Regions from separate parts of the Vibrio alginolyticus NBRC 15630 genome, predicted to be linked through region 2. Evidence: predicted binding sites of a transcription regulator. Region 2 holds the regulator's gene; the other holds the start of a gene.
What was found. The regulator CRP, encoded in region 2, controls carbon source genes, mostly activating them, when cyclic AMP is high. The targets are predictions, from matches to a motif close to TGTGANNNNNNTCACA.
Positions count from the first base shown of each region.

Region 1: N646_RS07360 (NupC/NupG family nucleoside CNT transporter) is a predicted target of CRP. The motif match lies at 2,912-2,927, and genes of this name have one in related genera.

Region 1 covers NC_022349.1:1,628,175-1,632,877, forward strand. Annotated here, with positions in the region: gene deoA (thymidine phosphorylase) at 1-26, opposite strand, end outside; gene deoC (deoxyribose-phosphate aldolase) at 124-900, opposite strand; gene N646_RS25060 (hypothetical protein) at 991-1,125, shown strand; gene N646_RS07360 (NupC/NupG family nucleoside CNT transporter) at 1,484-2,767, opposite strand; gene N646_RS07365 (TatD family hydrolase) at 2,972-3,745, opposite strand; gene N646_RS07370 (DUF5363 family protein) at 3,732-3,929, opposite strand; gene prfC (peptide chain release factor 3) at 4,024-4,703, opposite strand, start outside.
Region 2 covers NC_022349.1:2,030,607-2,035,309, reverse strand. Annotated here, with positions in the region: gene astD (succinylglutamate-semialdehyde dehydrogenase) at 1-640, shown strand, start outside; gene N646_RS09300 (DUF1338 domain-containing protein) at 889-1,680, shown strand; gene crp (cAMP-activated global transcriptional regulator CRP) at 1,817-2,449, opposite strand; gene N646_RS09290 (phosphoribulokinase) at 2,690-3,559, opposite strand; gene N646_RS09285 (YheU family protein) at 3,685-3,897, opposite strand; gene N646_RS09280 (hydrolase) at 3,931-4,703, opposite strand, start outside.

The DNA of each region.
Region 1 (4,703 bases), 400 kb from region 2:
CGAATGATTTCTTGTGGTAAATACATTAGTGCCTCCCAAGCTCTTTTGAGCCATGGTTGTAGTAGGATAGAAGAGGTTTGGTAGCACCCGTTTAGGTGCTACCGTTCAGACGTATTATTGGAATTAGTACGCTGTTGGATCAGCGACGTCGTCCGATACTTCTAATGTATTTAGTAGGTTGGTTAGCAGGCTAGACGCACCAAAACGGTAGTGACGAGCATCAACCCAGTTGTCACCTAGGATTTCGTCAGCCATTGCTAGGTATGCTGCTGCGTCTTCAGCAGTGCGCACACCACCTGCTGGTTTGAAACCAACAGTTTCTGCAACACCCATGTCGCGAATAACTTCAAGCATCATGCGAGCGTATTCTGGTGTTGCGTTTACTGGCACTTTACCAGTTGAAGTTTTAATGAAGTCAGCACCTGCTTCAATACAGATTTGAGATGCTTTCTTGATTAGTGCTTCTTCTTTTAGTTCACCTGTTTCGATGATCACTTTAAGAAGAATGTCACCACAAGCTTCTTTACATTGCTTAACTAGTTCGAAGCCTACTTTCTCATCACCCGCCATTAGCGCGCGGTAAGGAAAAACTACGTCAACTTCGTCTGCACCGTAAGCAACCGCCGCTTTTGTTTCAGCAACTGCGATTTCAATGTCGTCGTTACCATGTGGGAAGTTCGTTACTGTTGCAATACGAACCTCTGGCGTACCTTGCTCACGAAGTGTCTTCTTAGCAATAGGAATAAAGCGAGGGTAAATACAAATTGCAGCTGTGTTGCCTACTGCTGTTTTCGCGTCATGACATAGTGAGATCACTTTTGCATCAGTGTCATCGTCATTCAACGTAGTTAGGTCCATAAGTTTAAGTGCACGTAGCGCTGCTGCTTTTAAATCGCTCATTTCTATCTCCGATCAATATTCAAAAAATTCACTACTCAGCCTTACATCACGTCTTTAACTATAATCAACAAGTCGAGACAATGTGAGTAAATGGCTAAACAGTCTATTAATGAACGGACTTGGTTCCCTGAAGACTCGGCATATACAGCGAAAATTTATCATATGCCAATTGCTATCCTTGTCACCGCACAGTACCAGTTTGGCCTATGGCACAACAATCTATGATTGCGGTGTCTTTAATATCACATCACAAAGCAAAACGCCTATTAGATCTGATATTGCAGGGCAATTCATTTGCCCATCGATTATGTAATATTCATTACGTGATTAAGAATCAAGCTTAACCACTATCCTGTGATTAATACATTATAGAGTTTCACCGCAAAACTGTAGCACCAAATAGAGCGCAAACGGTTTGTATCTCAAAATTTCCTAGCCCCTATTCCATTGACTGCGTAATACCTCGACTAAGGCAAACACCCGATGAAATTTTGGAGCCCGAAAAACGAAAAATGCCCCGCAGCAATCTCTTGCTACAGGGCATGATGTAAAACGGCGTCTATATATTAAGAACCGATTCTAATTATAGTGCTGCAAGGCTTAAGCAGAAGCCTGCAATTGTCGCTGCCATAAGGTTAGACAACGTACCTGCAAGAACTGCTTTAACACCCATGCGAGCGATGTCACTACGACGGTTTGGTGCAAGGCTACCTAAACCACCAAGTAGAATCGCGATAGAAGAAAGGTTCGCGAAACCACATAGTGCGAATGAGATGATAGCTGTTGTCTTCTCAGACATTACTTCACCAGTTGCCGCGATTACTTGAGCGTTTTCACCTAGGTATGGTGTGAAGTTCAAGTAAGCAACGAATTCGTTCACTACGATTTTCTGACCGATGAATGAACCAGCTGTTACAGCTTCTGCCCATGGAACACCGATTAGGAATGCTAGTGGAGAGAACGCGTAACCTAGGATTAGCTCTAGTGTTAGTTCTGGCATGCCGAACCAACCACCGATGCCACCTAGCATACCGTTGATTAGCGCGATTAGACCAACGAATGCGATTAGCATTGCACCTACGTTAAGCGCAAGTTGTAGACCAGAAGCCGCACCGCCCGCAGCTGCGTCGATTACGTTAACTGGTTTGTCGTCACCGCCGTCCATCGCTTCTTCGATACTTTCGTGAGGCTGGTCAGTCTCTGGGTGAAGGATTTTAGCGAACAGTAGACCACCTGGTGCTGCCATGAATGATGCCGCAACTAGGTACTCTAGTGGAACACCCATAGATGCGTAACCAGCTAGTACACCACCAGCAACAGAAGCTAGACCACCACACATTACCGCGAATAGCTCTGATTGAGTCATTTTTGGAACGAATGGGCGAACAACTAGAGGTGCCTCAGTTTGACCTACGAAGATGTTAGCTGCCGCTGACATTGATTCCGCACGCGAAGTGCCTAGCGCTTTTTGTAGTGCGCCACCAAGAATCTTGATAACCCATTGCATAACGCCAATGTAGTAAAGAACTGAAATCAGTGCAGAGAAGAAGATCAGTGTAGGAAGAACACGGAATGCGAAGATGAAACCGCCGCCGCCGAATACTTCGAACATCTTGTCAGAAACAAGACCACCGAACAGGAATGATGAACCATCGTTACCGTAGTTGATAACGTTAGAAACACCTGAAGAGAAACCGTTTAGTAGATCACGGCCCCAAGGTACATACAGAACAAATGCACCTAATGCGAATTGGATAGCGAATGCGCCACCCACAGTTCTAAAGTTGATAGCTTTTCGGTTGTTAGAAAATGCCACTGCAATCGCAAGAAGCACTACCATACCGATTAGGCTCATAAACAGGCTCATAGTTTATGACTTCCTTATAAGTTATTTATTGGCGTGTTACAAAATGGAGCTATAAAGCGGGGGCAATTATACTCATGCAGAATCAATTAAAGTAATGCCAGCCTCACACTTTCCTATAAGATTCATGATTGATTCAACCAGCTTTGTGAGTTAATTCACAATAAGCAGGAAAACGTTTTCGATTTCAAACCACATCTTTAGATTTTATTCACATATCGAGAAAGCAAAATTGCTATTTTTCCACAGTTGAGAGGCAATCGATTGCTTTCGGCCGTTATGCAACTCTACGAGCTCATTAAAGACGTGAATGAGTTTGGCTGGGTGATTTGACTCCCCTTGATATCCAAGTATAGGCATATCTGGTGCGTCTGTTTCGATTACTAGGTTTTCGAGTGGTAATTTTTGAATTGCGTCGCGTGTTTTCTTGGCTCTTGGGTAGGTAATCGTTCCTCCTACACCGATAAAAAAACCTAATTTGACCCACTCCATGGCTTGCTGATAACTCCCAGAAAAAGCGTGTAGCACACCACCTCTAGGGAGATTCGCCGCTTTCACCATTTGAATGAGGCGATTGTGCGCTTTTCGGCTATGTAAAATAACTGGGAGTTCGAAGCGTCTAGCCAGCTCAAATTGAACTTCAAGTATCTTTTCTTGCAACTGTGGATCAACATCAATGGCAAAATCTAAACCACACTCTCCTATTGCCACGCACTGCTGCCCTTTTTGATTTAGATAGCCTTCTAGCTCTGTAAGGTACTGCTCAACGTTATCTTCAAGAAAATACGGATGAAAGCCGAGCGCATAATACAAATTGGCATGTTGCTCTACCAAAGTTTGAATACGAGCCCAGTTTTGCGGACCGACGGAAGGAATCAAAATTCTTGCGACGCCTTGCGTTTGAGCAAGCTCAAGTTGATGTGCAAAGTCATCTTGAAACACATCAAAATCAAAGTGGCAGTGCGTATCAAAGAGCTTCATCTTGACGCTTTTTATCTGTATCTGCGGGCAGAAAATCAGAGGATGGTTGGGCTTCACTCTTCTCTTCAGTTTGATGGGCTGGGTCTTTTCGATATGGGACACAACTGCGTTTCTGATCGGGAGTTAACCCCATCTCTTTACACCAGTTGTCGTAACGCTTTAGCCCACGTTTAAACCAATTCATATCTTATCCTTATATAAAAACGCCCTTGGCTAAGTTTATAGCCAAGGGCGTTTTAAAATCTAGCTTGCGTTACGGCTTACCCTAACCGCGCAAATTAGTGCTCACGTGTCGCACGGAAATCAACGTCAGGAAAACGCTCTTTCGCTAAGTTTAAGTTAACCATTGTTGGAGCGATATACGTTAGGTTATCACCACCATCCAATGCTAAGTTCGCTTGATTCTTGCGTTGGAACTCATCCAGTTTCTTCGCATCACCACACTCAACCCAACGCGCAGTTGCAACGTTAATGCCTTCATAAATCGCTTCAACGTTATACTCAGACTTCAAACGAGCCACAACAACATCAAACTGAAGTACACCAACGGCACCAACGATCAGATCGTTGTTCTGTAGAGGACGGAATACCTGTACCGCACCTTCTTCTGATAGCTGAACCAAACCTTTGAGAAGCTGCTTCTGCTTTAGTGGATCTTTCAGGCGAATACGACGGAATAGTTCCGGAGCGAAGTTCGGAATACCAGAGAACTTCAGTGATTCACCTTGCGTAAAGGTATCACCAATCTGAATAGTGCCGTGGTTGTGTAGACCAATGATGTCACCGGCGTAAGCGTGTTCTGCACGTGCACGGTCACCAGCCATAAAGGTTACTGCATCAGAGATACTCACTTGCTTGCCAAGACGAACGTGGTTCATCTTCATACCTTGCGTGTAAGTGCCCGATACAATACGCATGAATGCGATACGGTCGCGGTGTTTTGGGTCCATATTCGCTT
Region 2 (4,703 bases):
TGCTGGGCAGCGTTGTACGTGTGCTCGTCGTTTGTATGTGCCATTGGGTGAAAAAGGCGATGCGCTTATCACCAAGCTCGTTGAAGCGACACGCAATATTCGCGTAGACCAACCATTTGCAGAACCTGCGCCATTTATGGGACCGCAAATTTCGGTCGTGGCAGCCAAGTTTATTCTTGATGCACAAGCTAATCTACAGTCTCTTGGCGGTGAAAGCTTGATTGAAGCGAAAGCAGGAGAGGCGGCGTTTGTTTCTCCTGGTATCATTGATGTAACGAACATTGCTGAGTTACCAGATGAAGAATACTTCGGCCCACTTCTGCAAGTGGTGCGCTACGAAGGATTAGACAAAGCCGTAGCGCTAGCAAACGATACGCGCTTTGGTTTATCTGCTGGCTTGGTTTCAACCGACGACCAAGAGTGGGAATACTTCGTGGACCACATTCGTGCCGGCATCGTGAACCGCAACCGCCAGTTAACGGGTGCAAGTGGTGATGCACCATTTGGTGGTCCGGGGGCGTCGGGTAACTTGCGTCCAAGCGCTTACTACGCAGCAGATTACTGTGCGTACCCAATGGCATCAATGGAAGGTCAAGAAACTGTCTTGCCTGCAACATTGAGTCCAGGTGTAGCGCTATAAGATTTAATAATAGAGTCGCAACTATGCATTGCGGCTCACCTTGCCGGCGCATCATTTAGGTATGGGTTGTAGTGATCGTTGGCAGAACACGAAAAGTGAGCAAAGACTCGGAAAAGCGTGTTGACTGACTGGCATTTACCGTCACAGGTTGATGGTTGCTCGTTCATTATTCTGGACAACTTTTGTTGTGAACGAGCAGCCAACTTCCGCTTACCTTTAAACTCTACATCTCGTAACAAGGAGTCGTTATGACGCCCGATGTGTTATTTGAATCGCTATGGCAAGATTACATTCAACGTCTTTGCCCTTCGGCGGCTAAAGTGCATCAGCTGCTTCAAGAAGATGAGCCTCTGATTAATGATCATATAGCTTTACGTACCTTCAATATCGCGCCTCTTGGTATTGAAACTCTAGCTAAGCCATTTGTAGCTATTGGTTACAAGGCGTGTGGTGATTACGTTTTCGAAAGCAAAAAGCTGGTTGCTAAGCACTATGAGCACCCAGATCCGAAGAAACCTAAAGTATTTATTAGTGAGCTAAAAGTTGAAGAGTGCTCGTCTGAGCTACAAGAGATTGTGAAAAATTTGGTGGCACAAGTCGATGCTGACAAGCTGAACGATAGCGCATTCTTACATGGTGGACGCTTGTGGGATTTAAGCTTTGCTGATTACCAAACGTTGGCTAAAGAAAGTGAGTACGCATCTTGGCTTGCGGCGCATGGTTACGGAGCAAACCACTTCACGGTGAGCGTTAACCAGCTCAATGAATATGAAGAAGTGAAGCAGGTAAACGATCATCTGCGTACCGCTGGGTTTACCATTAATGAAAATGGTGGTGAAGTGAAGGGCACTCCTGAGGTGTTGCTAGAGCAGTCATCGACCATGGCAGATAAAGTAGCGGTTCGTTTTAGCGAAGGCACTGAAATTATCCCTGGCGGGTTTTATGAATTTGCTAAGCGCTATCCGATGGAAAATGGTGATTTGTACCCAGGTTTCGTGGCCGCTTCAGCTGACAAAATCTTTGAAAGTACGAATGGCTAAGTTTTAGGGTTAACCTGTTAAGCTTACTCATTAGTGTTCGCTGCACCCTATCTCATTTGGTCATGAGCAAATAAAAAGCCACCAATGTTGCCATTGGTGGCTTTTATAATTTTGTTCGTGTCACTCTAGTTTGAGATTAACGAGTACCGTAAACCACGATGGTTTTACCGTGAGCAGAGATTAGGTTCTGCTCTTCTAGCATCTTCAAAATACGACCTACTGTCTCACGAGAACAGCCAACAATTTGACCGATTTCTTGACGAGTGATCTTGATTTGCATGCCGTCTGGGTGAGTCATTGCGTCTGGTTGTTTTGCAAGGTTCAGAAGCGTCTGAGCGATACGACCAGTTACGTCTAGGAACGCCAGGTCACCCACTTTTTGGCTAGTTACTTGAAGACGACGAGCCATCTGCGCAGAAAGACGCATTAGGATGTCTGGGTTTACTTGGATAAGCTGACGGAACTTCTTGAAAGAAATTTCAGCAACTTCACAAGGAGATTTAGCACGAACCCAAGCTGTGCGCTCTTGGTCTTCCTCGAATAGACCAAGTTCACCAATAAAGTCTCCTTGGTTTAGGTAAGAAAGGATCATCTCCTTACCTTCTTCGTCTTTGATAAGAACCGCAACAGAACCTTTAACGATGTAGTACAAAGTTTCTGCCTTTTCGCCCGCGTGAATTAGCGTGCTCTTTGAAGGGTACTTATGAATATGACAGTGTGAAAGAAACCACTCTAATGTTGGGTCGGTTTGAGGTTTACCTAGAACCATAATATCTCACTTCCTCTGCAGGGTACGCTTGCGCTATCCATATTTTAGCTAAGCCTGAATTAGGCCTACTAGAATAAGAGCACTTTTTATATGCTGCAAGCTCTCTTGTGTTTCGGTAAGAAATAGTATCCTTTTTCGAAAACGATTTCTTGATTTTAATCGTGCCATGATTGAGATTTTGTAAGCAAAACTGTGCACATGATCACGGTATGAAAAGTAAACATCTTCGCAGGCAGGTTTTTAGCCAATTTTCCCTGTTTCGATGAGCTGTTGTAGGATAGGCCGAACTATGAGCTCCATTGCAAAGCTCATCTTACCGCCGGGTACGACAATCGTGTTGTGGCGTGACATGAATGAGCCATCAATCATGGCCAGCAGATATGGGAAGTCGACATTCTTGATACCGCGTAGGCGAATCACCACAAAACTCTCATCCAAACTAGGGATGCCTTTTGCATTAAGTGGGTTGGAAGTATCAACGGTCGGTACGCGCTGGAAGTTGATGTGAGTACGAGAAAACTGCGGAGTGATATAGTTGAGGTAATCGTCCATGGATCGCACGATTGAGTCCATTACCGCTTCACGCGAATGGCCGCGATCGCGAGTGTCACGTACGAATTTTTGGATCCACTCTAAGTTCACAATCGGCACCATGCCAATTAAGAAATCCACATGTTGAGCAACATTAACATCGCCATCGACCACGCCACCATGTAACCCTTCATAAAACAGCACGTCGCTGTTTTCGGGTAAGTCTTGCCACGGTGTAAACGTGCCTGGCATTTGATTGTAGGGAACCGCTTCGTCAAACGTGTGCAGATAACGGCGCACGCTGCCAGTACCGTCATGCCCGAACTTACGGAAAAACTCTTCTAATCCCGGGAAGTCATTAGCTTGTGGGCCAAAGTAGCTAATGTGTCGACCTTGCTCGCGGGCTTTGCGAATTTCGATGTCCATTTCTGGGCGAGTAAAGCGATGGAAGCTATCGCCTTCAACCCATGCGGGTTTAACGTTCATCATATTGAACATTTTACGGAAGGCTTCAGATGTAGTGGTCGTGCCGGCACCGGACGAACCAGTAACCGCAATAATTGGGTGTTTAGCTGACATGACAAACCTTGTCGAAAATTACTTACCTGTAATGTGCAGTAGAGTTACTACTGCACGGTCGATATCCCACTATAGCACGTAACAATACCTTGTCATCGAGTGGGATACGGTAAAATGTGAAGGGTCTAAAATTTTGTTTTATGCTGAATATCGACGGTTTCGTGTAGCTCAGAGAACACGATAACCGCTTCACCTTTTTCCAATTGAGCTTTAACTTGATCAATTTTGTCTTGCAAAGAAACCTCGACGGTTCCGTAATCCGTTCCTTCGCGTAAGACGAATTCACGAATTAAGTTTTCCAATGTTTCCGGCGCAATGTCTTGCCATGGAATGATCATAAATACCTCTAACTTTTATGATGAGCGGCTAGTTTACTGCGTTCGTTGCTTGGATACAGCAGAAAGGTAATCTGCGGCGATACTTTCGTAATACGCAGGCAGCGCTTCCTCCAACCAAAACTTAGGTTTTAACGCCGTTCCTGTCAGGAAGCCAACATGGCCGCCGTGCTCAAAGAGACGGTAATCAATGTTATCTGGCAGAACAAACTTCGGGATCACATCGTCGGTCATGAACGGATCGTCTTTGGCATGGATGATCAGTGTCGGTAGCGTGATTTGTTGTAGTTTACTTAAGCCAGAGCATTGGTCGTAATAATCTTGTGCGTCTTTAAAGCCGTGCAGTGGTGCCGTGATCAAATCATCGAATTCATACAATCGTGTGACACGTTTTATTGAGTTGTAAGACAAAGCGAGCTCGCCATGCAACAAGTGATGTTTTTGCAACGCGTTGCGTTTGAGTGAAGAGAGTAGGTAACGGCGATACACTTTCGAAAAGCCTTGTTCAATACGGTTTGCACACGCTGCTAGGTCTAAAGGCGCTGAGATAATAGTCGCTGCATTCAAAATAGGGTGGTCTTTATATTGGGCTAAATAATTCGCCAACATGTTACCGCCAAGAGAAATACCAACCGCAACTTTGGGGTGATCAGGAAAACGTTGTTCAAGGTGCTCTAGGAAGTAACGAGCATCCGTCACTTCACCCGAATGGTAAGCTCGTGCTTTTTTGTTTGGTTTACCGCTGCAGCCACGAAAATGCATCATCACCGACAGCCATCCAGATTGAGCAAATGCATTCATTAACCCAT